3 regions of the Streptomyces sp. NPDC042100 genome follow, and region 3 is predicted to be linked to each of the others. Evidence: riboswitches for the same ligand, from Rfam matches in the RefSeq annotation. Region 3 holds a riboswitch; each other region holds the start of a gene.
The links. Region 3 has a riboswitch for cyclic di-AMP ahead of ACZ6J5_RS11360 (LysM peptidoglycan-binding domain-containing M23 family metallopeptidase). Riboswitches for the same ligand answer to the same signal wherever they lie in the genome.

Region 1: linked by a shared signal. The riboswitch ahead of ACZ6J5_RS15335 (M23 family metallopeptidase) and the one ahead of ACZ6J5_RS11360 (LysM peptidoglycan-binding domain-containing M23 family metallopeptidase) in region 3 are both predicted to bind cyclic di-AMP.
Region 2: linked by a shared signal. The riboswitch ahead of ACZ6J5_RS20490 (transglycosylase family protein) and the one ahead of ACZ6J5_RS11360 (LysM peptidoglycan-binding domain-containing M23 family metallopeptidase) in region 3 are both predicted to bind cyclic di-AMP.

Annotation. Positions count from the first base shown of each region.
Region 1 is NZ_JBVJDK010000006.1:111,714-119,478, forward strand. It holds gene ACZ6J5_RS15320 (DNA gyrase/topoisomerase IV subunit A) at 1-1,094, opposite strand, end outside; gene ACZ6J5_RS15325 (M16 family metallopeptidase) at 1,318-2,667, shown strand; gene ACZ6J5_RS15330 (M16 family metallopeptidase) at 2,694-4,061, shown strand; cyclic di-AMP (ydaO/yuaA leader) riboswitch at 4,263-4,429, shown strand; gene ACZ6J5_RS15335 (M23 family metallopeptidase) at 4,442-5,212, shown strand; gene ACZ6J5_RS15340 (GntR family transcriptional regulator) at 5,458-6,141, shown strand; gene ACZ6J5_RS15345 (HPr family phosphocarrier protein) at 6,310-6,591, opposite strand; gene ACZ6J5_RS15350 (bifunctional acetate--CoA ligase family protein/GNAT family N-acetyltransferase) at 6,766-7,765, shown strand, end outside.
Region 2 is NZ_JBVJDK010000008.1:326,804-334,568, reverse strand. It holds gene eno (phosphopyruvate hydratase) at 1-410, opposite strand, end outside; gene ACZ6J5_RS20490 (transglycosylase family protein) at 674-1,414, opposite strand; cyclic di-AMP (ydaO/yuaA leader) riboswitch at 1,418-1,591, opposite strand; gene ACZ6J5_RS20485 (LysM peptidoglycan-binding domain-containing protein) at 1,849-2,901, opposite strand; gene ACZ6J5_RS20480 (cytochrome P450 family protein) at 3,074-4,330, opposite strand; gene ACZ6J5_RS20475 (LamG-like jellyroll fold domain-containing protein) at 4,367-7,765, opposite strand, start outside.
Region 3 is NZ_JBVJDK010000004.1:319,833-327,597, reverse strand. It holds gene ACZ6J5_RS11380 (aspartate aminotransferase family protein) at 1-1,151, shown strand, start outside; gene ACZ6J5_RS11375 (helix-turn-helix domain-containing protein) at 1,237-1,866, shown strand; gene ACZ6J5_RS11370 (DUF6126 family protein) at 1,898-2,062, shown strand; gene ACZ6J5_RS11365 (tyrosine-protein phosphatase) at 2,073-2,870, opposite strand; cyclic di-AMP (ydaO/yuaA leader) riboswitch at 3,260-3,414, shown strand; gene ACZ6J5_RS11360 (LysM peptidoglycan-binding domain-containing M23 family metallopeptidase) at 3,419-4,408, shown strand; gene ACZ6J5_RS11355 (SGNH/GDSL hydrolase family protein) at 4,571-5,365, shown strand; gene ACZ6J5_RS11350 (STM4011 family radical SAM protein) at 5,352-6,218, opposite strand; gene ACZ6J5_RS11345 (STM4012 family radical SAM protein) at 6,230-7,624, opposite strand; gene ACZ6J5_RS11340 (STM4013/SEN3800 family hydrolase) at 7,621-7,765, opposite strand, start outside.

The DNA.
Region 1 (7,765 bases), on a different contig from region 3:
ACCTCCAGGAGCTCCTTGAGGCCGAGCGTGAGCGGCTGGCCGTCGACCAGGGCCACGTTGTTGATGCCGAAGGACTCCTCCATGGGCGTCAGCTTGTACAGCTGCTCCAGGACCGCCTCCGGCACGAAGCCGTTCTTGATCTCGATGACCAGGCGCAGGCCGTGGTTGCGGTCGGTGAGGTCCTTGACGTCGGCGATGCCCTGGAGCTTCTTGGAGCCGACCAGGTCCTTGATCTTGGAGATCACCTTCTCCGGGCCGACGCTGAAGGGCAGTTCGGTGACGATGATGCCCTTGCGGCGGGCCGTCACGGTCTCCACGCTCGTGGTCGCGCGGATCTTGAACGTGCCGCGGCCGGTCGCGTACGCGTCCTTGACGCCGGAGAGGCCGACGATCCGGCCGCCGGTCGGCAGGTCGGGACCCGGCACGAAGCGCATCAGCGCCTCCAGGTCCGCGTTCGGATGGCGGATCAGGTGGCGGGCCGCCGCGATGACCTCGCCCAGGTTGTGCGGCGGCATGTTGGTCGCCATGCCGACCGCGATGCCGGAGGCGCCGTTGACCAGCAGGTTCGGATAGGCGGCGGGGAGCGCGACCGGCTCCTGCTCCTGGCCGTCGTAGTTCGGCGCGAAGTCGACGGTGTCCTCGTCGATGGACTCCGTCATCAGGAGCGCGGCCGGCGCCATCCGCGACTCCGTGTACCGCATGGCGGCCGGCGGGTCGTCGTTGCCGAGGGAGCCGAAGTTGCCGTGGCCGTCGACCAGCGGGAGGCGCATGGAGAAGGGCTGCGCCATGCGGACCATCGCGTCGTAGATCGACGCGTCGCCGTGCGGGTGCAGCTTGCCCATGACCTCGCCGACGACACGGGCGCACTTGACGAATCCGCGCTCGGGCCGCAGACCCATCTCGCTCATCTGGTAGACGATGCGGCGCTGCACGGGCTTCATGCCGTCGCGGGCGTCGGGCAGCGCGCGCGAGTAGATCACCGAGTACGCGTACTCGAGGAAGGAGCCCTGCATCTCGTCGACGACGTCGATGTCGAGGATTCGCTCCTCGAACGCGTCGTCCGGCGGCGGTGTCTTCGTGCTGCGGCGGGCCATCGCGGCTGCGGCTCCTTCACCAACAAGGTTGATCTGACGCGGACCATTGTGGACCGTCCCGCTGACAACCGGCACCGCGACCCGTGCCTGAGGGCGCCCGGGGTCACCGTCGCGCCCCTCCGCGACCCGGAAGAGGGACGTCGGCGAGGGACGGGAACTTCGCCAGGTGTCGGCGCGCTTGCATACAGTGGCAGGACTTCACATCGCGATCGAAGGGACGTACATGCCCATGGGTCACACGGCCACGGCCGAGGCCGGCTCCGGCGGCCTGACAGCGACCGAGCACCGGCTGGCCAACGGCCTGCGCGTGGTGCTCTCGGAGGACCGCCTGACCCCGGTCGCCGCGGTCTGCCTCTGGTACGACGTCGGCTCGCGTCACGAGGTCGAGGGCCGCACCGGCCTCGCCCACCTCTTCGAGCACCTGATGTTCCAGGGCTCGAAGCAGGTCCACGGCAACGGCCACTTCGAGCTGGTGCAGGGCGCCGGCGGCTCCCTCAACGGCACCACCAGTTTCGAGCGCACCAACTACTTCGAGACCATGCCGGCCCACCAGCTGGAGCTCGCGCTCTGGCTGGAGGCCGACCGCATGGGCTCGCTGCTGGCCGCCCTGGACGACGAGTCGATGGAGAACCAGCGCGACGTCGTCAAGAACGAGCGCCGCCAGCGCTACGACAACGTGCCGTACGGCACCGCCTTCGAGCGCCTCACCGCCCTCGCGTACCCCGAGGGCCACCCGTACCACCACACGCCCATCGGCTCCATGGCCGACCTGGACGCGGCCACCCTGGAGGACGCGCGGAACTTCTTCCGCACGTACTACGCGCCGAACAACGCGGTCCTCTCGGTCGTCGGTGACATCGACCCGGAGCAGACGCTCGCCTGGGTCGAGAAGTACTTCGGCTCGATCCCCGGCCACGACGGCAAGCCCGCGCCGCGCTCCGGCGAGCTCCCCGGGGTCATCGGCGAGCAGATCCGCGAGGTCGTCGAGGAGGAGGTCCCGGCCCGCGCGCTGATGGCCGCCTACCGGCTGCCGCACGACGGCACCCGCGCGTGCGACGCCGCCGACCTGGCGCTGACGATCCTCGGCGGCGGCGAGTCCTCCCGCCTGCACAACCGGCTGGTCCGCCGCGACCGCACCGCCGTCGCCGCCGGTTTCGGCCTGCTGCGGCTGGCCGGCGCGCCCTCGCTCGGCTGGCTGGACGTGAAGGCCTCCGGCGGCGTCGAGGTGCCCCGGATCGAGTCGGCCGTCGACGACGAGCTGGCCCGCTTCGCCGCCGAGGGCCCGACGCCCGAGGAGATGGAGCGCGCGCAGGCCCAGTTGGAGCGCGAGTGGCTGGACCGGCTGGGCACGGTCGCCGGCCGCGCCGACGAACTGTGCCGGTACGCGGTGCTGTTCGGCGACCCCCAGCTCGCCCTGACCGCCGTGAACCGGGTCCTCGACATCAGTGCCGAGGAGGTGCAGGAGGTCGCCAAGGCCACGCTGCGCCCGGACAACCGCGCGGCGCTGGTCTACGAGCCGGTGGGCGCCGACGGCGACAGCGAGAGCGACGAGGAAGAGGGAGCGGACCAGTGACCGACACGGCCGCGTCTTTGACGAACATGACCTTCCACCCCCAGCCCCAGCCGGGCCAGGCCAAGCCCTGGGCCTTCCCGGCCCCGGAGCGCGGCGCCCTGGACAACGGGCTGACGGTGCTGCGGTGCCACCGCCCCGGCCAGCAGGTGGTGGCCGTCGAGATCTCGCTCGACGCCCCGCTGGACGCCGAGCCCGAGGGCCTGGACGGCGTGGCCACGATCATGGCCCGCGCCCTGTCGGAGGGCACCGACCAGCACACCGCCGAGGAGTTCGCCGCCGAGCTGGAGCGCTGCGGCGCCACCCTGGACGCGGCGGCCGACCACCCGGGCGTACGGGTCTCCCTGGAGGTCCCGGTCTCCCGGCTGCCCAAGGCGCTCGGCCTGCTCTCGGAGGCGTTGATCTCCCCGGCGTTCCTGGAGACCGAGATCGAGCGGCTGGTGAACAACCGCCTCGACGAGATCCCGCACGAGTCGGCCAACCCGGCCCGCCGCGCGGCCAAGCAGCTCTCCAAGGAGCTGTTCCCGGCCTCCGCGCGCGTCTCCCGGCCCCGCCAGGGCACCGAGGAGACCGTCGCGGCGATCGACGCCGCCGCCGTCCGCGCCTTCTTCGACGCGCACGTGCGGCCCGCCACGGCCACCGCCGTCATCGTCGGCGACCTCACCGACGTGGACGTCGACAAGGTGCTCGCGGAGACGCTGGGCGCCTGGACGGGCGACGCAGGCACCCGGCGCCCCATGCCGGCCGTCACGGCCGACGACACCGGGCGGGTCGTCATCGTGGACCGCCCCGGCGCCGTCCAGACGCAGCTGCTCATCGGCCGCGTCGGCCCCGACCGCCACGACCGCGTGTGGCCGGCCCAGGTGCTCGGCACGTACTGCCTCGGCGGCACCCTCACCTCCCGGCTGGACCGCGTCCTGCGCGAGGAGAAGGGCTACACGTACGGTGTGCGCTCCTTCGGCCAGGTGCTGCGCTCCGACGGCGCGGGCCACGGGCTCTCGCTGCTCGCCATCAGCGGCTCGGTGGACACCCCCAACACGGGTCCGGCACTTGACGACCTGTGGAAGGTGCTGCGCACCCTCGCCGCCGAGGGCCTGACGGACGCCGAGCGCGACGTGGCCGTGCAGAACCTGGTGGGGGTGGCCCCGCTCAAGTACGAGACGGCCGCCTCCGTCGCGGGCACCCTCGCCGACCAGGTCGAGCAGCACCTCGCGGACGACTACCAGGCGCAGTTGTACGCGCGGCTGGCCGAGACCGGCACGGTGGAGGCGACCGCGGCCGTGGTCAACGCCTTCCCGGTGGACCGGCTCGTGACGGTGCTTGTCGGCGACGCGGCGCAGATCGAGGAGCCGGTGCGGGCCCTGGGCATCGGCGAAGTGACGGTCGTGACCGGCTGATTGAGCCGCCGCCAGGCGGACGAGGAGACCCCGACGGCATGGTTCGTCGGGGTTCTCCTTTTTGTCCGTATTGCCGCTCGTGTGATCTTCTGCCCTGTGGCATGTCTTACAAAAAAGCGTGTCTGTTTGGCGATTGACCGAAGATCGGCCTAGCGTCGATCCGGCTGTCCGCCCGTTGTACGACGCCGCATTCGCGGCAACGGACAGTCATCGCCGAGTCCCCGTAAGGCGCGAGCCTGGGGAGCCGGGGACCCATCGCAGTCCCTGGGGTGAATCGGACGCCTTCGCTCAGCGAGCGGAGGGGCCCGTAGGAGACCTTCCTGCTCCGAACCCGTCAGCTAACCCGGTAGGCGAGAGGGAAGGAAAGGATCAGCCACTTCATGGCGTTCACCCGTGCCACCGGGAAGCATCGTGGTCCGAGCCGCATGGCGCGCCGCTCCGTGGGCATCGCCGGTGTGGCGACCCTCGCGACGACCGGCGTCATCGGCACCCTGGCCTCCCCGGCGTTCGCCGCCGACACGGAGCCCGCCTCCCCGGAGGACACCGGCCTCACCAAGGTGATCACCGCCGAGTCCATCGCCGAGCGCGTCGACGCCCAGGCCGCCGCCCAGGAGAAGGAGGCCGTCGAGGCCGCCGCCCGGGTCAAGGCCGCCGCCGAGGCCAAGCGCAAGGCCGAGGCCCGCGCCAAGGAGGCCCGCGCGGCCCAGGAGCGCGCCGCCCGGGAGGCCGAGCGCAAGCGCCTGAACTCCTTCCAGCTCCCCGTCGCCGGCACGTACGTGAGCACCGGCTACAAGACCGGCGGCTCGCTCTGGTCCTCCGGCAGCCACTCCGGCATCGACTTCCACGCCGCCTACGGGAGCAAGGTCGTCTCCGTCGGCTCCGGCACCGTCGTCGAGGCCGGCTGGGGCGGCGCGTACGGCAACAACATCGTCATCCGGATGAACGACGGCACGTTCACCCAGTACGGCCACCTCGCCTCGATCGGCGTCTCCGTCGGCCAGACGGTCACCCCCGGCGACCAGATCGGCGTCTCCGGGTCCTCCGGCAACTCGACCGGCCCGCACCTCCACTTCGAGGCCCGTACGTCCGCCGAGTACGGATCGGACGTCAACCCGGTCTCCTACCTGCGTGCCCGCGGAGTCCACGTCTGACGTGTGCGTTCTGTGAAGAAGTCCCGGCTCGAACGAGCCGGGACTTCTTTTTTGTTTCCGTATTATCGGGTGGCATCGGAAATTCCGGCATCCTGCAATAGAGTCGCAGGGGTCGCCGGACGGGCGCCATGCGGTGGGTTTCGCTCGGGTCGAGCCGGATCGCATCGAGCCGGATCGCGTAGAACCGGATCGAAACGAGCCGGATCGAAGTGAATCGAATAGCGGATCACATACGGAGGTCGGACATGCGTGTTCCCGCGCACTCGGTATGCACGGCGATCCGGGACGACATCGTCTCCGGCGTCTTCGCGCGGGGTGCCCGCCTGACGGAGGAGCAGCTCGCGCGCCGCTACGGGGTCTCCCGCGTGCCGGTCCGCGAGGCGCTGCGCACGCTGGAGTCCGAGGGCTTCGTGGTCACCCGGCGGCACGCGGGCGCGCATGTCGCCGAGCCCACCGAGCAGGAGGCGGCGGACCTGCTCGACGTGCGGACCCTGCTGGAGCCGCTGGGGGCCGCCAGGGCCGCCCAGCGCCGCTCGGACGCGCACCTCAAGGTGCTGCGCGGGCTGGTCAGGCTGGGGCAGGAGCGGGCCAGGCGCGGCCAGGGGGAGGATCTGCGCGCGCTCGGCGCCTGGTTCCACGAGACGCTCGCCCAGGCGTCCGGCAGCCCGCCGCTCACCGCGCTCCTCACCCAGCTGCGGCACAAGATCGCCTGGATGTACGCGGTCGAGCCGGCCGTCCGGCCCGTGGAGGCGTGGGCCGAGCACGGGGCGATCGTCGACGCCGTCGCGCGCGGGGACGCGGAAAGGGCCCGCGCGCTGACCGCGCTGCACGTGGAGCGCGCTCTTCCGCTGCACCGGCCGCGGCGGGCGGAGCGCCCGCGTGTGAGGGTTTCGCAACATGCCGTCAACACGGCGGGGCCGCGGAATTAACATGGGCGCCGTATACAAGAGGAAGGCGATTTCCGGCGTGCGGGTAATTTGCGCTGTCGAAATCGAATTCCTCTTGGCGGAAACGCTTCAGGGAAGCAGAAAGGACCGTACCGGCCGGAATTCCGGCGAGTACGGCCCTTCGTGATCCGTCGTCGGGGAGGAGACGGATCAGACGGTCTCGGGGAGCTCCTCGAGACCCTCGGCGACCAGCTTCGCGAGGCGGTCGAGCGCGGCGTCGGCGCCGTCGGCGTCCGAAGCGAGCACGATCTCCTCGCCGCCCTGGGCACCCAGGCCGAGCACCGCGAGCATGGACGCGGCGTTGACCGGGTTGCCGTCGGCCTTGGCGATCGTCACGGGGACGCCGGCGGCCGTGGCGGCACGGACGAAGATGGAGGCGGGGCGGGCGTGCAGGCCCTCGGCCCAGCCGACGTTGACGCGGCGCTCAGCCATGGTGGTTGCCCTTCAACTTTCAGCGGTTGTCTAGACCAGTCTCTCACGGGCGGCGAGATGCTCGTGCCGACCTTCGGCCCGATATCGGCGGCCTTTAGGCCCTCCCTACCTTGCACGGTGGGCACCCGCCGCGCGACCGGTGCCGCTGTCGGACCCCGGTCGTAGTCTTGCCCCATGCACAGCGCGTCGGAACAGTCCGAACAGCCGGAGCACGCGTACCCCGACCACTGGGAAGCCGACGTGGTCCTCCGTGACGGCGGCACCGCGCGCATCCGTCCGATCACCGCCGACGACGCCGAGCGGCTGGTCAGCTTCTACGAGCAGGTCTCGGACGAGTCGAAGTACTACCGCTTCTTCGCGCCCTACCCCCGGCTCTCCGCCAAGGACGTGCACCGATTCACCCACCACGACTTCGTGGACCGGGTGGGACTCGCGGCCACGGTCGGCGGGGACTTCATCGCCACCGTGCGCTACGACCGGATCAACGCCCTGGGGCGCCCCGCCGCCGCCCCCGCCGACGAGGCCGAGGTCGCCTTCCTCGTCCAGGACGCCCACCAGGGGCGGGGTGTCGCCTCCGCGCTCCTCGAGCACATCGCGGCGGTCGCGCGGGAGCGGGGCATCCGCCGGTTCGTCGCCGAGGTGCTGCCCGCGAACACCAAGATGATCAAGGTGTTCACGGACGCCGGCTACACCCAGAAGCGCAGCTTCGAGGACGGCTCCGTGCGCCTCCACCTCGATCTGGAGCCCACCGACCGCTCGCTCGCCGTCCAGCGCGCCCGGGAGCAGCGCGCCGAGGCCCGGTCCGTGCAGCGGCTCCTCACCCCCGGCTCCGTCGCCGTCATCGGCGTGGGCCGCACCCCCGGAGGGGTCGGCAGGGCCGTGCTCCGCAACCTTCTGGACGCCGGTTACACCGGCCGGGTCCACGCCGTGAACAGCGCCCTGGGGGACGGGCCGCACGAGCTGGAGGGCGTCCCCGCCTTCCGGGGCGTCGCCGACATCGGCGAGGACGTCGACCTCGCCGTCGTGGCCGTGCCCGCCGAGCGGGTCCCCGAGGTCGTCGCCGCGTGCGGGGAGCACGGGGTGCGGGGCCTGGTCGTGCTCTCGGCCGGCTACGCGGAGAGCGGGGCCGAGGGCCGCGAGCGCCAGCGCGCGCTGGTGCGGCAGGCCCGCTCGT
Region 2 (7,765 bases), on a different contig from region 3:
CCCAGGTAGCGGAAGAGCGGCAGGTCGGAGGCCTCGGAGGCGGCGTGCGCGACGGCGAGGGAGACGCCGAGGATGGCGTTGGCGCCGAGCGAGGACTTGTCCGGGGTGGCGTCCAGGTCGAACATCGCCTGGTCGATCAGGCGCTGCTCGGTGGCGTCGTAGCCGACGAGCTCCGGGCCGATCTGCTCGATGACCGCGAGGACGGCCTTCTCGACGCCCTTGCCCTGGTAACGGTTGGGGTCACCGTCACGGAGCTCAAGGGCCTCGAAGGCACCGGTGGAGGCACCGGACGGAACGGCAGCACGGCCGGTGCTGCCGTCGTCGAGGCCGACCTCGACCTCGACCGTGGGGTTGCCTCGGGAGTCCAGGATTTCCCGGGCTACGACGACGTCGATGGACGGCACGAGCATCTCCTTCTGGGATGTGACGCTGGGTGTGACGCGGTGGTGCAAGGTCTCGTTTCGCCTTGCGACAAGAGCCTAACCGGCTCTGGCGCTCCGGCCAGCCGGACGCCCGCCCCCTGGGACGAAAAAGGACCCAACGGCACCCATCTAGGGACGAAAGGCCCCTTACTACTCACCGGTAAGGGCCTGGAACGGGGAAACCCCGGTCCGGAGCGCACGGGGGAAGGGCACTCCGGACCGGGGTGGTCACCGCGGGTGGGTCGTCAGGCTCACTTCAGGTGGAGCTGCTGGCCCGGGTAGATCAGGTCGGCGTTCTCGACGACGTCCTTGTTGAGCTCGAAGAGCTTGGCCCAGCCGCCCTTGACGCCGTGCGCCTGGGCGATCTTGCTCAGGGTGTCGCCGGCGGCGACCTTGTACTCGCCGTCGCCCTTCTTGACCGTCTTGCCGGTGGGGGTGGTGACGGTCTTCTTGGAGACGGTCTTCTTCGGCGTGGTCTTCGGCGCCTGGCGCTGCTCGCTTCGGGTCGTCGGCCGCTCGGCGGAGCGCTTCGACGAAGAAGAGGAAGACGACGAAGAAGAGGAAGAAGAGGAGGAGGACGAGCTGGAGCCCGTCGACGCGGAGCCGCCGTTGTACGAGGCGCCGGAGAGGCCCACGCCGCAGCTCGGCCACGCGCCCTTGCCCTGGCCCGCGAGGACCTTCTCGGCGATGGCGATCTGCTGGGACTTCGACGCCTGGTTGGCGGTCGGGGCGTAGGCGGTGCCGCCGTACGCGGCCCAGGTGGAGGCCGAGAACTGCAGGCCGCCGTAGTAACCGTTGCCGGTGTTGATGGACCAGTTACCGCCGGACTCGCACTGGGCGACGCGGTCCCACTCGGAGGCGGTGGCGGCCGAGGCGGTGCCCGCGGTCATCAGCGGGGCGGCGACGGCGACACCGGTGACGCCGACGAGCGTGGCGACGCGGGTGGCCTTGGAGGGACGACGGTGCTTGCCCTTGTTGCCGGAAAACAGCATGGGAATTCTCCTCACCGACGCCTACGAGGTGAGCTGTCGGGTTCGGGCGAGTGAGTTGCCCGGCCGCGTGTCCTTGCACGCGGCTTCACCCCAAGCCGATCGTCGGCCGTCTGTCTCAACGGCCGGGGCCGGCACTTACCTTGGGTCCCCCGCTCCTGCCTTCGGCGCTTGACAGCGACGACTTCCCGTCGGTCGGCGGCAGGATTCGGCGTACCGGTCGACGGGGCCCGCGGTGGCGAGCGGTGATGACCGTAGACATAGACCCGGCGGAAGTTCAAAGACCATCAACCCGGTGAAATCGCCCCTACTTGCTCCCCGATGCGGGGCGTTTCCGCAGGTGAGGGGCGACCTCAGCAAAGTTTGCGGACGTGACACGCCAGTTCGGCAAGAGAGACCCATGCCTCACTTACTCATAACGGACATTCAGGTACGGACTACTCCGCCGCCGCCGTCTTTCCTGACGTCAACTCAAGGCTCTGACCAGGGAGGATGAGGTCGGGGTCGGCGCCGACCGTCTTCTTGTTGGCGTCGTAGAGCGCGGTCCAGCCGCCAGGCAGCGCGTTCTCCTGTGCGATGTCCGACAGACTGTCACCCGGCCTGACGGTGTATTCGTCAGCCTTGACCGCATTGCCGGAGTTGTCCGTCTTGCTCCCCGCGACGGCGCTCTCGGCGCCCTGGCCGCCGTCCGCCGCACCGTCCGCCGACCCGTCACCCGGGGCCGCGTGGCGCCCGGATTCGGGCGTGGTGTCCGGATTGCCCGCTTCTTCCGATGCGGCGTCACCCCGGTGCTTGCCGGAACCGGGGGTGGCCGGATCCGTCGGGTCGGCCGTGCCCGGCGCGCCCGGGGTCCCGGGCGTGCCGGTCGGGTCCGGGGCCCCGGGCGTGCCGGTCGGGTCCGGGGCCGTCGAGCCGTCAGGGGTGCCCGGGGTCGCGGGCGGGGTCGTGGTGCCGCCCGAGGGCGTGGCCGGGGTGGCCGGGGTCACCGGGGTGGCCGGGGTGGTGGTGGTCCCCCCGGAGCCGGCCGGGGTGCCGTCGGTCCGGTTGGACTCGGCGACCGGGCCGGTGGAGGTCTTCGGCCGCACGGCGGGCCCGGGGTTCACGGCGGGCGCGCGGCCGTCCTTCGTCAGGCCCGCGATCGGCGCGCAGGTGGCCCACTGGGTGTCCCCCGCGGCGAAGGCGTGGTCCGCGATCGCGATCTGCTGCGCGCGGCTGGCGAGGTCGGCGCTCGGCGCGTACGCCAGGCCGCCGTGGCGCTCCCAGCCCTCCTGGGTGAACTGGAGACCGCCGTAGAGCCCGTTGCCGAAGTTGGCGCTCCACGCGCCGCCCGACTCGCACTCCGCGACCCGGTCCCAGGTCGGTGCGTCCGCCGCGGCGGCGGAGCCTGCCGCGAGCAGCGGCAGGGCGATGGCCGAGCCTGTGACACCCGCCGCGACGACGATGGCGGGGGCCTGACGGGGTCTGCGGTGTCGTCCGTTCCCGGAGCGCATACGGACTGCCTTTCGCGTGACTGCTGAGACTGCCGGTGAACGTAGCGGCATTCGAACGTGAGTCACAAGTCGATGCAGCGGAGATCACGCGAAGATCACATTCCTGACGACCCGTCAGAAAGCTTGCCGGGAAGCCCCTCGGAAAGCCCGTCGGAAGACGCTGCCCCGGAGCTCAGCCGCGCGCGGCCTTGTGGGAAGCGCTGAACTCCACCGGAAGCGTGCGCAGGCCACGCATGATCAGGCCCCCGCGCCACCGCAGTTCCGCCGGATCGGCCCCAAGTCGCAGGTCCGGCAGGCGAGTCAGCAGGGTCGCCAGCGCCGTCTGCCCTTCGAGGCGGGCCAGCGGCGCCCCCAGGCAGTAGTGGATGCCGTGCCCGTAGCCGAGGTGCTGGTTGTCGCGGCGCGCCAGATCCAGCGTGTCCGGCTCCTCGAAGCGCGCCGGGTCGCGGTCGGCGGCGGCCAGCACCACCAGGACCGGGTCGCCCGCCGGGATCTCCTGGCCGCCCAGCGTGAGCGCCTCGGTGGCGAACCGCCAGGTCGCCATCTCGACCGGACCGTCGTACCGCAGCAGCTCCTCGACGCCCGTCTCCAGGAGCCCGGTCTCGCCCGCCGCGAGCGACTCCTGGAGCCGCGCCCGCTGCTCCGGCTCGCGCAGCAGCGCGTACACGCCGTTGCCGATCAGGTTGACGGTGGTCTCGAAGCCCGCGAAGAGAAGGATGAAGGCCATCGCGGCGGCCTCGTTCTCGGTGAGGTGCTCGCCGTGGTCGGACGCCTTGATGAGCCCCGAGATCAGGTCGTCGCCCGGGTCGGCGCGCTTCTTGTGGATGAGCTCCAGCAGATAGCCGCGCATCTTCTTCACCGAGCGGGCCACCCCGCCGCGCGGCCCGCCGCCGTGCCGGATCATCATCCCGGCCCAGTCGCGGAAGTCGTCCTGGTCCTCCTCGGGCACGCCGAGCAGGTCGCAGATCGCGTAGATGGGGAGCGGGAAGGCGAACTCGTGGATGAGGTCCGCGCTCCCCTTCTCCGCGAAGCCGTCGATGAGCCGGTCGGTGAGCTCCTGCACCCGGGGCGCGAACTCCGCGACCCGGCGCGGGGTGAACGCCTTCGACACCAGCCGCCGCAGCCGGGTGTGGTCCGGCGGGTCGATGTTGAGCAGGTGGGTCATCAGCTCGGCCTTGCGCTCGCCGGGGATGCCCGTCTTGCCCTTGGCGTGGGCCGGCTCGTCGTGGTGCGCCGGGTTCTTCGAGAGCCGCTGGTCGGCCAGCGCCTGCCGGGCGTCGGCGTACCGGGTCACCAGCCAGGCCTCCACCCCGCTGGGCAGCGTCGCCCGGTGCACCGGCGCGTGCGCGCGCAGCCAGGCGTACGCGGGGTACGGATCGGTGGCGAACTCCCAGGTGAAGAGCTCGGGGGCGGCGGGTCGGTCGGACATGGTCCCGACATTAACCCGCCGCCCCCGGGGCTCCGGTCACAGCCGGGCGTACACCCCCTTCGCGGTCAGCCGGTCGAAGGCGAGCCGGACCGCCGTGGCGCCGTCGTCCGGCAGCGGCCCGGTCACGGTGGTGATCTCCGCGTCCGACAGGGCCCGCCGGACCAGCGTGAACTCGTCCAGTGCGCCGGTCAGCCGGTCCTTGTCCGCCCCGGTGCTGTCGGGGCGCGCGCCGAGCCGGAAGCCGCGCACGTCGAAGCCGTCCTCGACGGTCAGCGAGCCCGCGACGGTGCCGCTCGCCACGGCGGTCGGGGCGCCGCCGTCGCCGACCGACAGGGTCAGCGTCCCGCCCTGGCGGCGCAGCACGACGTGCCGCCAGGTGTCGTCGCCGAACACCGTCCCGGCCGGGGCGACGGCCTCCAGGGTGGTGATCCCCCGGTCGGTCTGGACGTGGGCGACGACCTTGTTCTCCTGGGACAGGGCGCGGATCCACAGCTGGCGTTCGGCGGTGCCCACCCCGTACGCCCAGGCGAGCACCGGGCTGGTGTTGGCGGACTGCCGGAAGCGCACCCAGGTGGCCAGGGTGAAGTCGCCGGCGCCGAGCGCGCGGTCCTCGCCGTACGGGAGGTCGACGGCGCCGGTCGTCCCGTCGAGGACGAGGGAGCGGCCGAACTTGGCGCCGGTGTCGGTGACGGTGCCTCCCGCCCGGACGACGCCGTGGCCGCAGTGGCGGGAGGCGTCGGGGGTGGCGCGGGCGGCCGGGTCGTCGGCGGGGCGGGCCACCAGGTGCTGCTCGGTGTGGCCGCCCTCCATGGTCCACCAGACGTGCGGGTCGCGCGGGGCGCTCGATCCGCCGACGGCCGTGTTGTAGAGCCCGGTCTCCTCGGTGGCGCTCAGGGCCCGCTTGTAGAAGCGGAAGTCGTCGAGCTCGCCGGTGAGGACGTCGGTGCCGGTGGACTTCGAGCCGATCCGCAGCCCCTCGGGGGCGGCGACGCCGTCGGTGAAGGAGCCGGTCAGGCCCTCGGCGGTGGTGGGGGTGCCGTTGTCGACGCGGAGGCTGACGACGGTCGCCTCGGTGTCCGTCGGCTGCTTCTTCCGCCGGGTCAGCGTGAGCAGGTGCCAGGCGTTGTCGCCGAAGGCGGACCGGCCGGCCTGGGTGTCGACCACGTCCAGCGGGACCGAGGCCCCGGGCGTCTCCAGGCGCGCGGTCAGCCGGTCGGCGGACGGCTTGGCCCGCACCCACAGCGAGGGCTTGCCGGAGGTGGAGCCGTAGGCCCAGATCAGCGCCGCGTCCTGGGGGCCGGCCGTGGCGTCGTAGCGGAACCAGAGGGCGAAGGTGAACTCTCCGGCGCCGTTGTCGACGGCGGGGACGTAGGGCACCTCGACACCGGGGAGGTCCGGGCCGACCTTGAGGGCGCCCGCGCCGACGCGGCCCTTGACGACCGCCGCCTCGGTGCTGGTGGTGCCGAGGACGGTGCCGTCGGCGCAGTGGCCGGAGACGTCGTCCTGGATCCGGGTGTTCACCAGGGGCACCGGGTCGGCGGTGTCGATCACCTCGAAGGGCAGGTGGGCCCGGAGCGCGGCCGGGGCCACGTCCTCGGGCCGCGCCCCGCGCAGCGCGTCCCGCTCCCCGGCGGTCAGCGCCGTCCCGTACAGCCGGAACTCGTCGAGGGTGCCGGTGAAGCCGTCGTTGGGATCGGTGCCGGGCTTGTCGCCGAGCCGGACGGCGTCGGGGCCGTCGGTACGGGCCGGGGCGAGGCGTCCGAGGTCGGTGCCGGTCGCCTGGGCGGCGAGTCCGTCGACCGCGAGGGTGACGGCGCCGCCCTGCCGGGTGAGCGTGAGGTGGTGCCACTGGCCGTCCCCGAAGGCCCGCGCGGTCGGGTGCGCGGGCGCTTTGAGGGTGAGCGTGACGTGCCGTCCGCTGTCGCCCTCGACCCGGGCCATGACCTGGTCGTCCTTGGGCTGGACCCGGACCCACACCTGCGGCCGGGGGTCGCCGACCCCGTAGGCCCACAGCAGGGTCTGCTGCGGGGTGGCGGCGGTGGCGTCGTAGCGGAAGAAGAGGGAGTACGTGACGTCCCCGGCGCCCGGGTCGAGCCCCGGCGCGTACGGCAGGTCGGCGGAGCCGGCGACGGAGCCGTCCAGGGCGAGGCCCTGCCCGAAGCCCCGGCCGCCGAAGCGGGCGCCGGTGCCGAGCGCGGCGCCGGAGCCGAGGAGGGCGTCGTGGGCGTCGGGGGTGGTGTCGGGGCTGGTGCGCCCGGCGTCCGGGGAGGCCGCCGGGAGCGCGGAGCCCTTGGCGGCGAAGGTGCCGGGCAGGCCGAGCCCGGCGACGGCGAAGCGGGTGAAGTAGACGTGCTCGGCGGAGAAGGACTGGCCGCCCTCGTGGACCATGCCTATCTCGCCCGCCGACAGCTCGGCCAGGTCGGAGTAGCCGGCCCGGTCGCCGACCGCCGCGGCGACCTGCCCGCCGGGGGCGTCCTGCCAGGTCTCGCCCCGGTCGTCGGACCAGCGGATCCGCATCCCCTGGCGCTGGGTCATGTGCGAGGGCGTGGACATGAGGAGCAGGTCGCCGGGGCGGCTCCGGTAGGTCTGGCGCGGCGCGAGCAGGCCCACCTGCACGTCCGGCCCCTTGAAGCCCCGGGTGAATCCGAGCCTCGGCACCTTCGGGGCGCCGGTGGCGGGGTCGTCCACGGCGACGGCGTGGGTGCGGTGGCCCTCGACCTGGGTGGCGTCGGTGGCGCTGACCCGCACGTCGTAGGGGCTGCGGGCGCTCACGTACACCTGGCCGCCGGGGAGTTCGGCCACGACCGGCTCGCCGGGCTTGGCGACCGGGGTGGCCGCCGTGGTGCCGGGCGGCAGGGCGGGCAGGTCCCCGGCGCGCAGGAAGGAGTTCTCGGTGCCGCCCGCGGCCCAGGTCTCGCCCTTGTCGTCGCTGTAGAGGAAGCCGGCCCGCTGGTCCTCGGCTCCGGCCGCGTCGTCGGCGGTCTCGTAGGCGCCGACGACCAGCCGTCCGGCGTGCGGGCCCTCCTGGAGCTGGATGCCGTGCGAGGGGCCGGTGCCGAACCATTTCCGGCCGTTCGCGGTCAGCCTCGGGATGGCCTTGGGGGCGCCGAAGCTGAGCCCGTCGTCATCGCTGCGCTGCACCCAGGAAAGGCGGGTGCTGACCGGGGTGGCGGTCTCGGAGTTGGAGAGGAGGAGGACGGCCCCGTCCATCTCGGCCACCGGTGAGGCGTTGCCGCGCAGGTACGGTGCGTCGGGGTCGCTCGCGGTGCCGGTCAGCACGGTCCTGATCGGGGACCAGGTGCGGCCGTCGTTGGTGGAGCGGCGCATCACGATGTCGATGGGCCCGCGGTCCGCGCAGGAGGGCGAGGTGCGGCCCTCGGCGAAGGCGAGCAGGGTGCCCTTGGCGGTCCTGACCAGGGTCGGGATGCGGAAGCA
Region 3 (7,765 bases):
GCCGGGCGCTGCACGACGTGCTCGACGCCGGGCTCGCCGACCTCACCCGCTTCGACTGCCAGCCGCTGCCCGGACTGCTCGCCGAGCGGCTGCTGGCCCACAGCCCCCACCTCGACCGGGTCTTCTTCGGCAACAGCGGTACCGAGGCGGTGGAGACGGCGCTCAAGTTCGCCCGTTTCGCCACCGGGCGGCCCCGGGTCGTCTACTGCGCGCACGCCTTCCACGGGCTGACCACCGGCTCGCTCTCGGTCAACGGCGAGGACGGCTTCCGGGACGGCTTCGCCCCGCTGCTGCCCGACACGCCGATCGCGCTCGGCGACCTCGACGCCCTGGAGCGCGAGCTCCGCAAGGGCGACGTGGCCGCCTTCGTGGTGGAGCCGATCCAGGGCAAGGGCGTGCACGAGGCCCCGCCGGGCTTCCTGCGGGCCGCGCAGGAGCTGCTGCACCGGCACGGTGCGCTGTTGATCGCCGACGAGGTGCAGACCGGTCTCGGCCGGACCGGCGACTTCTACGCCTACCAGCACGAGGAGGGCGTCGAGCCGGACCTGGTCTGCGTCGCCAAGGCGCTCTCCGGCGGCTACGTTCCGGTCGGGGCGACCCTCGGCAGGGACTGGATCTTCAAGAAGGTCTATTCGTCCATGGACCGGGTGCTGGTCCACTCGGCCAGCTTCGGCTCGAACGCGCAGGCCATGGCCGCCGGGCTCGCCGTGCTCTCGGTCATGGAGAGCGAGGGCACCGTCGCCCACGTACGGCGGACCGGCGACCTGCTCGCCTCCCGGCTGCGCGAACTGGTCCCGCGCTACGAGCTGCTGAAGGAGATCCGGGGCCGCGGGCTGATGATCGGCATCGAGTTCGGCCGCCCGTCCTCGCTGGGCCTGCGCAGCCGCTGGACCATGCTCCAGGCGGCCCGCAAGGGACTCTTCGCCCAGATGGTCGTGGTCCCGCTGCTCCAGCGCCACCGGATCCTCACCCAGGTCTCCGGGGACCACCTGGAGGTGATCAAGCTGATTCCGCCGCTGGTGATCGACGAGGCCGACGTGGACCGGTTCGTGACCGCCTTCACGGCGGTCATGGACGACGCCCACGGGGGCGGCGGGCTGCTGTGGGACTTCGGGAAGACCCTGGTCAAGCAGGCGGTCGCGCAGCGCTGACCGGAACCGGGCGGTCAGGCCCGGCGGTTTTTGCCTCTGGGGCAAGAAACTTGCCTCAGAGGCACGAAGCTGGCGGAATGGACGCATGGACCACGTCCCCGGGGAAGCCTCCCCGGACCTCGCCGCCCCCGACATCCTGCCGGACGTCGCCCCGCAGCTGCGGGCCCTGCGCCGCCGCAGGGGACTCACCCTGGAGACCGCGGCACAGCGGGCCGGGCTCTCGCCGGCCCACCTGTCCCGCCTGGAGACGGGGAACCGGCAGCCCTCGCTGCCGATGCTGCTCGCGCTGTCCCGTATCTACGGTACGACGGTCTCGGAGCTGCTGGGGGAGACCCCGCCCGGACACGACCCGGTCGTCCGTGCCGGACGCTCGGACCCGGTCGAGGCCGACGGCTGGATCTACCGCCAGGCCGGCGGCGCCGGGCGCGCCCTGCAGTGCCTGCGGGTCCATGTGCCCTACGCCACTCGCGCCGACATCGTGCGGGTCCACCCCGGTGAGGAGTGGATCCACGTCCTGGAGGGCCGGGTGCGCCTCGCCCTCGGCGACGCCGTGCACGTCCTCGATCCCGGGGACAGCGCGCACTTCGACTCGCTCACCCCGCACCGGATCGGCGCCGCCACCCGCGCCGGGGCCGAGCTGCTCTTCGTCCACACCCTGATGCAGAGTCCCGTCGCCGAGCTGTGCCTCGGCGACGGCACCCCGCACCGGCGCTGACCCCGTGTACCCGACCGTGGAAAGGACCGACATGTCCGAGCTTCCTGCGAACTCCGTACCGGACACCGGCGAGGAGCGCGGCAACGGCAAGTTCCCCAAGGGGCTGGTGCTCCGCCTGTTCGCCTACCTCATCGCCGGTCACCTCTTCGCCGGCTTCCTCTACCTGCTCTTCGCGATGGGCGGCCAGAACCAGTAGCGGGCGGCGGCTACGCCTCGGCGAGCAGGCGCCCGCGCAGCCGGTCCCGGGTCTCCGGGGCGAGCCGCAGCCCCTCGGACAGGTAGCTCTCCACCGAGCCCCAGGTCTCCTCGATGGTCGCGAAGGCGGCCCGCAGGTACTCGACGCGCGCGTCGAAGAGGGGGCTCAGCAGCTCCATCACCGCCGGGGACATGGCGTCCGCCGCCTCGGACTCACGCCGCACCTTGTAGCGGCGGTGCGGCTCGTTCGACTTCACGTAGTCGGCTTCGATCGCCTCGCGCTCCACGCCCAGGGCGAGCAGCGTGATCGCGATCGACAGCCCGGCCCGGTCCTTGCCGGCGGCGCAGTGCATCAGGGCCGGGACGCTCTCCTCGGCCATGTCGTGCAGGATCCGGCTGTGCTCGGCCGTCCGCTCCACGATCATCTTCTGGTACGACTCGGACATCCGGGCCGCGGCCTTGCCGTCACCCAGGATCGCGCGCAGCTGCTCCAGGTCGCCGGTCCGCACCAGCTTCCAGAACTCCTTGCCGTCGGCCGGGTCGTTGAGCGGTATGTTCACGTTCCGCACGCCCGGCAGCTCGACGTCCGCGCCCTCCATCCGCCGGTCCGCCTCGTTGCGGAAGTCGAAGACGGTGTGCAGCCCGAGGGCCGCGAGGAACTCCGCGTCCTCCGTCGTGGCGTGCGCCAGGTGACCGCTGCGGAAGAGGCGTCCGGCGCGCACGCTCCGGCCGTCCGCCGTCGGCAGCCCGCCGAGGTCGCGGAAGTTGCGTACGCCGGTCAGCTCGGGCTCGGTGGTCGCGTGGGTCACGGAAGCTCCTGGTCGTGAGAGGGGTCGTGGTGAGATCGGTTCCTGGGGCAATCATCCAGGTGAGAGGCCCGCGACGCACCCTCTCTGACAGAAATGTACGATTGGTCCGAATTGGGACTTAAGGCATAACGCGCCCTGATACCAGGGGAGATGGTCTCCGGTGCGTGAGCAGCGTCATAGACGTGACGGACCGTGGCGGGGCAACCTTTCCGAATTCCCTTGTGGAAAGGGAAATCGAGGGAACGTCATCCACGGAGGGTGACCGCGATTCCGGCCGTAAAAGCCGCCCGTACGCACATTCCTGAAAACCGCGGCTTGTTCGGGCGCCGCCGTCTCGTCTAGCGTCGCGCTCAATCCGGACGGACCGCCTAATCCTGCCGCCGACCGGAATCCCCATACCACCCGTATCAGGCAGGAGCGGGGGACCCAGGTAGTACGCCGGCCCCTCGAAGAAGGACGGCTCGGGGTGAAGCCGCGTGACCGCGCGGCCGGACAGCTCCAGTCCGAACCCGACAGCTCACCTCGCAGGCGACGGAGAGGAATCCGCCATGCCCGCGAAGGGTAAGCACCGCCGTCCCAAGGCCAACCCGATCACCCGCGGGTTCGTCGCCGCCGGCACCGGCGGCGCCGTCGTCGCCCTGCCGCTGATCGGAGCGACCGGCGCCCACGCCGCCGAGCAGGCCGCCCCGGCCGTGAAGGCCCCGCAGGCCGTCACCGTCGCCGTAGCCGCCAAGGCCCCCGCCCAGGCTCCGGCCGCCGCGCCCGCCGCCGCCCCGAAGGCGTACACCGTCGTCCGAGGCGACTACCTGTCGAAGATCGCCGCCGAGCACCGCCTGACCGGCGGCTGGCAGAAGCTCTACCGCGACAACCGCCAGGTCGTCGGCGAGGACCCCTCGCTGATCCTCCCCGGCATGAAGCTCACCCTCGGGGCCAAGAACCCCGCGAAGAGCACCGCCAAGGCGGCGCCGGCGCCCAAGGCCGCCCCCGAGCGCACCGCGAAGAGCGGCGGCGAGGGCACCCGCGCCACGCGCGGCACCGAGCGCCCGGCCGCCTCGTCCTCCTCCTCTTCGTCCTCCGCTTCTTCGTCCTCTTCGTCTTCGTCCTCCTCCTCGGCCGGCCAGTCCTCCTCCTCCGGCTGGGTCACCCCCATCGCGGGCGGCGGCGTCTCCACCCCGTACCGCGCCTCCGGCTCCATGTGGTCCTCCGGCTACCACACCGGCGTCGACTTCATCGCCTCCACCGGCACCACCGTCCGCGCGGTCGGCCCCGGCACCGTCTACTCGGCCGGCTGGGGCGGCGCCTACGGCAATCAGGTCGTCATCCAGCACACCGACGGCACCTTCTCCCAGTACGGCCACCTCTCCTCGCTGTCCGTCTCCGCCGGCCAGACCGTCAGCGGCGGCCAGCAGATCGGCCTCTCCGGCGCGACCGGCAACGTCACCGGCCCGCACCTGCACTTCGAGATGCGCACCGGGCCGGAGTACGGCTCCGACATCGACCCGCTGGCCGTCCTGCGCCAGCATGGGGTCGGCGTCTGAACCGCCCCGCACCACGGATTCCACCCCGAGGCCCGGCACCCGTGTGCCGGGCCTCCGGGCTATTCCGACTTGGGAGAATCTTTAGTGGTGGCATATGTCACCCGCCGTCAACCCCTCCTTACGGTCGCGTAGGTCACATCGGTGAAGGAAAGATGTGCTCCCGTGGCAGACGATTCGAGAACACCAGACAAGAACGCATTCGGGTCGTACGCGGCGATCGGTGACAGCTTCACGGAGGGCGTCGGCGACCCCGGGCCCGACGGGACGTACGTCGGCTGGGCGGACCGGTTCGCGGTCCTGCTCGCGGACCAGCTTCCGGAGCACGACGCCTTCCGCTACGCCAACCTGGCGGTGCGAGGACGCCTTCTGGACCAGATCGTCGCGGAGCAGGTCCCGAGGGCGAAGGAACTCGCCCCCGACCTGGTGACCTTCTGCGCGGGCGGCAACGACATCATCCGCCCCGGCACCGACCCCGACGACGTCGCCGAGCGCTTCGAGCGCGCGGTCGCCGACCTGACCTCCGCCGTGGGCACCGTGATGGTGACGACCGGCTTCGACACCCGCGACGTGCCGGTCCTCAAGCACCTGCGCGGGAAGATCGCCACCTACACCGCGCACGTCCGGGCCATCGCCGACCGCTACGAGTGCCCGGTGCTCGACCTGTGGTCGCTCCGGTCCGTCCAGGACCGGCGCGCCTGGGACGACGACCGGCTCCACCTGTCGGCGGAGGGGCACACCCGGGTCGCGCTGCGCGCCGCCCAGGTGCTCGGCCTGCCGGTGCCGGCCGACCCGGACCAGTCGTGGCCGCCGCGGCCGCCGCGCGGCACCCTGGAGGTCCGCAAGGACGACATCCACTGGGCCAAGGAGTATCTGGTCCCGTGGATCGGGCGCAGGCTGCGCGGCGAGAGCTCCGGCGACCACGTCGAGGCCAAGCGCCCCGACCTTATGCCCCTGTAGGGGCCCCGGGCCGGCCGGCCGGGATCCGCTCCAGGACCCCGCCGGCGAACACGTCGTACAGCGGCAGCGTCTCCAGGTGGACGTAGCCGATGTGGCAGTCGCAGACGGCGAGCGGACAGGGGCGCGGGCGCAGCGCGGCCCGGTACGAGCCGTCGTACAGATTGCCCAGCTCGGCCTTGACGAAGTGGCAGCGCCGCACCGTCCCGTCGCCGTCCACCGAGACGACCGACTCGCCGGTGCGGCAGGGCAGCCCGGCCGAGCGGTGCGGCTGCCTGCTGTACGGGAAGAGGGGGTCGAGGACCGTCCAGTCCCCGGCCTCCTCGTCGGTGTAGGCGTGGCCCTCCGCCGCGTTCACCCACAGGTAGACCTCGGGCGGCAGCTCGGCCCGCAGCCGCCGCGCGGCGGCCAGGTGCTCCGGCAGGCCGACGATCCCGACGCTGAACCGGACGCCCCGCTCCGCCAGCGCCCGGCACTTGCCCAGGAACCGCTCGTACGGGGTCTGGCCCGGGTGGAAGGTGCACCACAGGGCCACCGTGTCCGGGTCGGCCTCGTCCAGCCACTCCGTGCGGCAGCTCAGATTGGTCTGGATCGCGACCCGCTCCACGTGCGGCAGCCGGGACAGCTCGACCAGCGCCCGGCGGTACCAGGACCGCACCAGGCCCTCGCCCCAGGGGGTGAACAGGATCCGCAGCCGGTCCTCGGAGCGGTCCGCCGCCCAGCGCGTGAAGCGCTCCAGCGCCGCCCGGTCCGCCGTCAGCGCCTCGCGGCTGTCCCGGCGCTTGGCGAAGGGGCAGTACGGGCAGTCGTAGTCGCAGGAGGCCAGCGGGCCCCGGTAGAGCAGGGTCAGATCCACGCCGCGCCCCGCTACTTCGCCTCGTACGCGGCCATCGCCGCCCGGACCGCCGGAGAGAACAGCTCGGGGCCGAGCCCGTCCGAATACGCCAGGCCCTCGGGGGAGAGCCGCAGCAGCCCGGCGGGGGCGTCCGCGTCCAGCCAGCCCCGCGCCTCGAAGCGGGCCAGCTCGGCCGGGAAGTCGGCCTCGGGCGCGCCGCCGAAGCGGGCCGCGTAGTCGGCGGTCTCCATGCCCCGGGCCTGGAGCAGCGACTGCAGCAGATGGCGGCGTCGGGCCTCGCCCGGGTCGGTGCGGCGGCCCACCTCGGCGCGCGAGAAGTCAGGCGCCTCCGTGTACGCGTCGATGATCGAGCGGATCTCGCGGGTGCCCACCGCGTAGTCGAAGGAGTAGTGCAGCCGCGAGGTGTACGAGCGGGCGCCGCAGCCCAGGCCGATCATGCCGTCCGTCTGGCAGGCGTGGTCCTCGGGGCCGAGGGCGGGCGCGTCCGCGCGCCGGAACATGCGCATCGACACCTGCTCGTAGCCGTGGGCCAGCAGATGGTCCCGGCCCTGGCGGTAGAGCCGCAGCCGCTGCTCGTCCCACTCCAGGTCGGCATCCTGGCCCGGGCCCAGCCGGCCCAGACCGGTGAGCGGGCGGACGTACAGCGGGTAGAGGTAGAGCTCCTCGGGCCGCCAGGCGAGCGCCGCGTCCAGCGAGTGCCGCCAGGACTCCTCGGTCTGCCCGTCGATGCCGTAGATCAGGTCGATGTTGAGGATCGGGACACCGGTGTCCCGGATGCGCCCGAGGGCCGCCTCGACGTCCGCCCGGCGCTGGGGGCGCACCGCCGCCCGCGCCTCGCGCTCGACGAAGCTCTGCACGCCGATGCTGAGGCGCGTGGCGCCCCGCTCGGCGAGGACCGCGAGCCGGTCGGCGGTCGCCGTGCCCGGGGAGGTCTCCACCGACAGCGGCACCGCCCGCAGGTCGGCCCCCATCCGCAGCTCGGCGATGTCGCACAGCCGCTCCAGCTCGGCGGCGGTCAGATAGGTCGGCGTGCCCCCGCCGAACGCGGCGGTGGCGAACCGTACCGGCGCCGCGTCCCCCAGCGCCTCGCGCACCGCCGCCGCCTGCCGCTCCAGCGCGTCGAGATAGCGGGTGGTCAGCTCGTCCGGGGCGCCGATCCGGGTGAAGAGGTTGCAGAAGCCGCAGCGGACCTCGCAGAACGGTATGTGCGCGTAGAGCGAGAGCGCGTCCTTCGGCTCGTCCGCCCAGAGCGCGGCGAGCGGGGGCCGCTCGGGCAGCGGGCGGTACGCGGTCTTGTGCGGGTACGCGTAGACGTAGCTGCGGTACGGGCGGGGCGTCGGGGCCGCCACGGCCGTGGCCTGCGTCGCGGTCGGTGTCGGCGTCGCCGTCGGGGTCGTGCGGGTCATGCGGTGGTCTCCATGCTGTCCGGGCCAGGCAGGATGAAATGTGCATACGGCACATTCCATACGCTCTCATGGCCGAGGCGGTGCCCCGTGAACCCGTCGTCTCCGTACGCGGTCCCGTGGTCCGAGCAGACGATCGCGAAG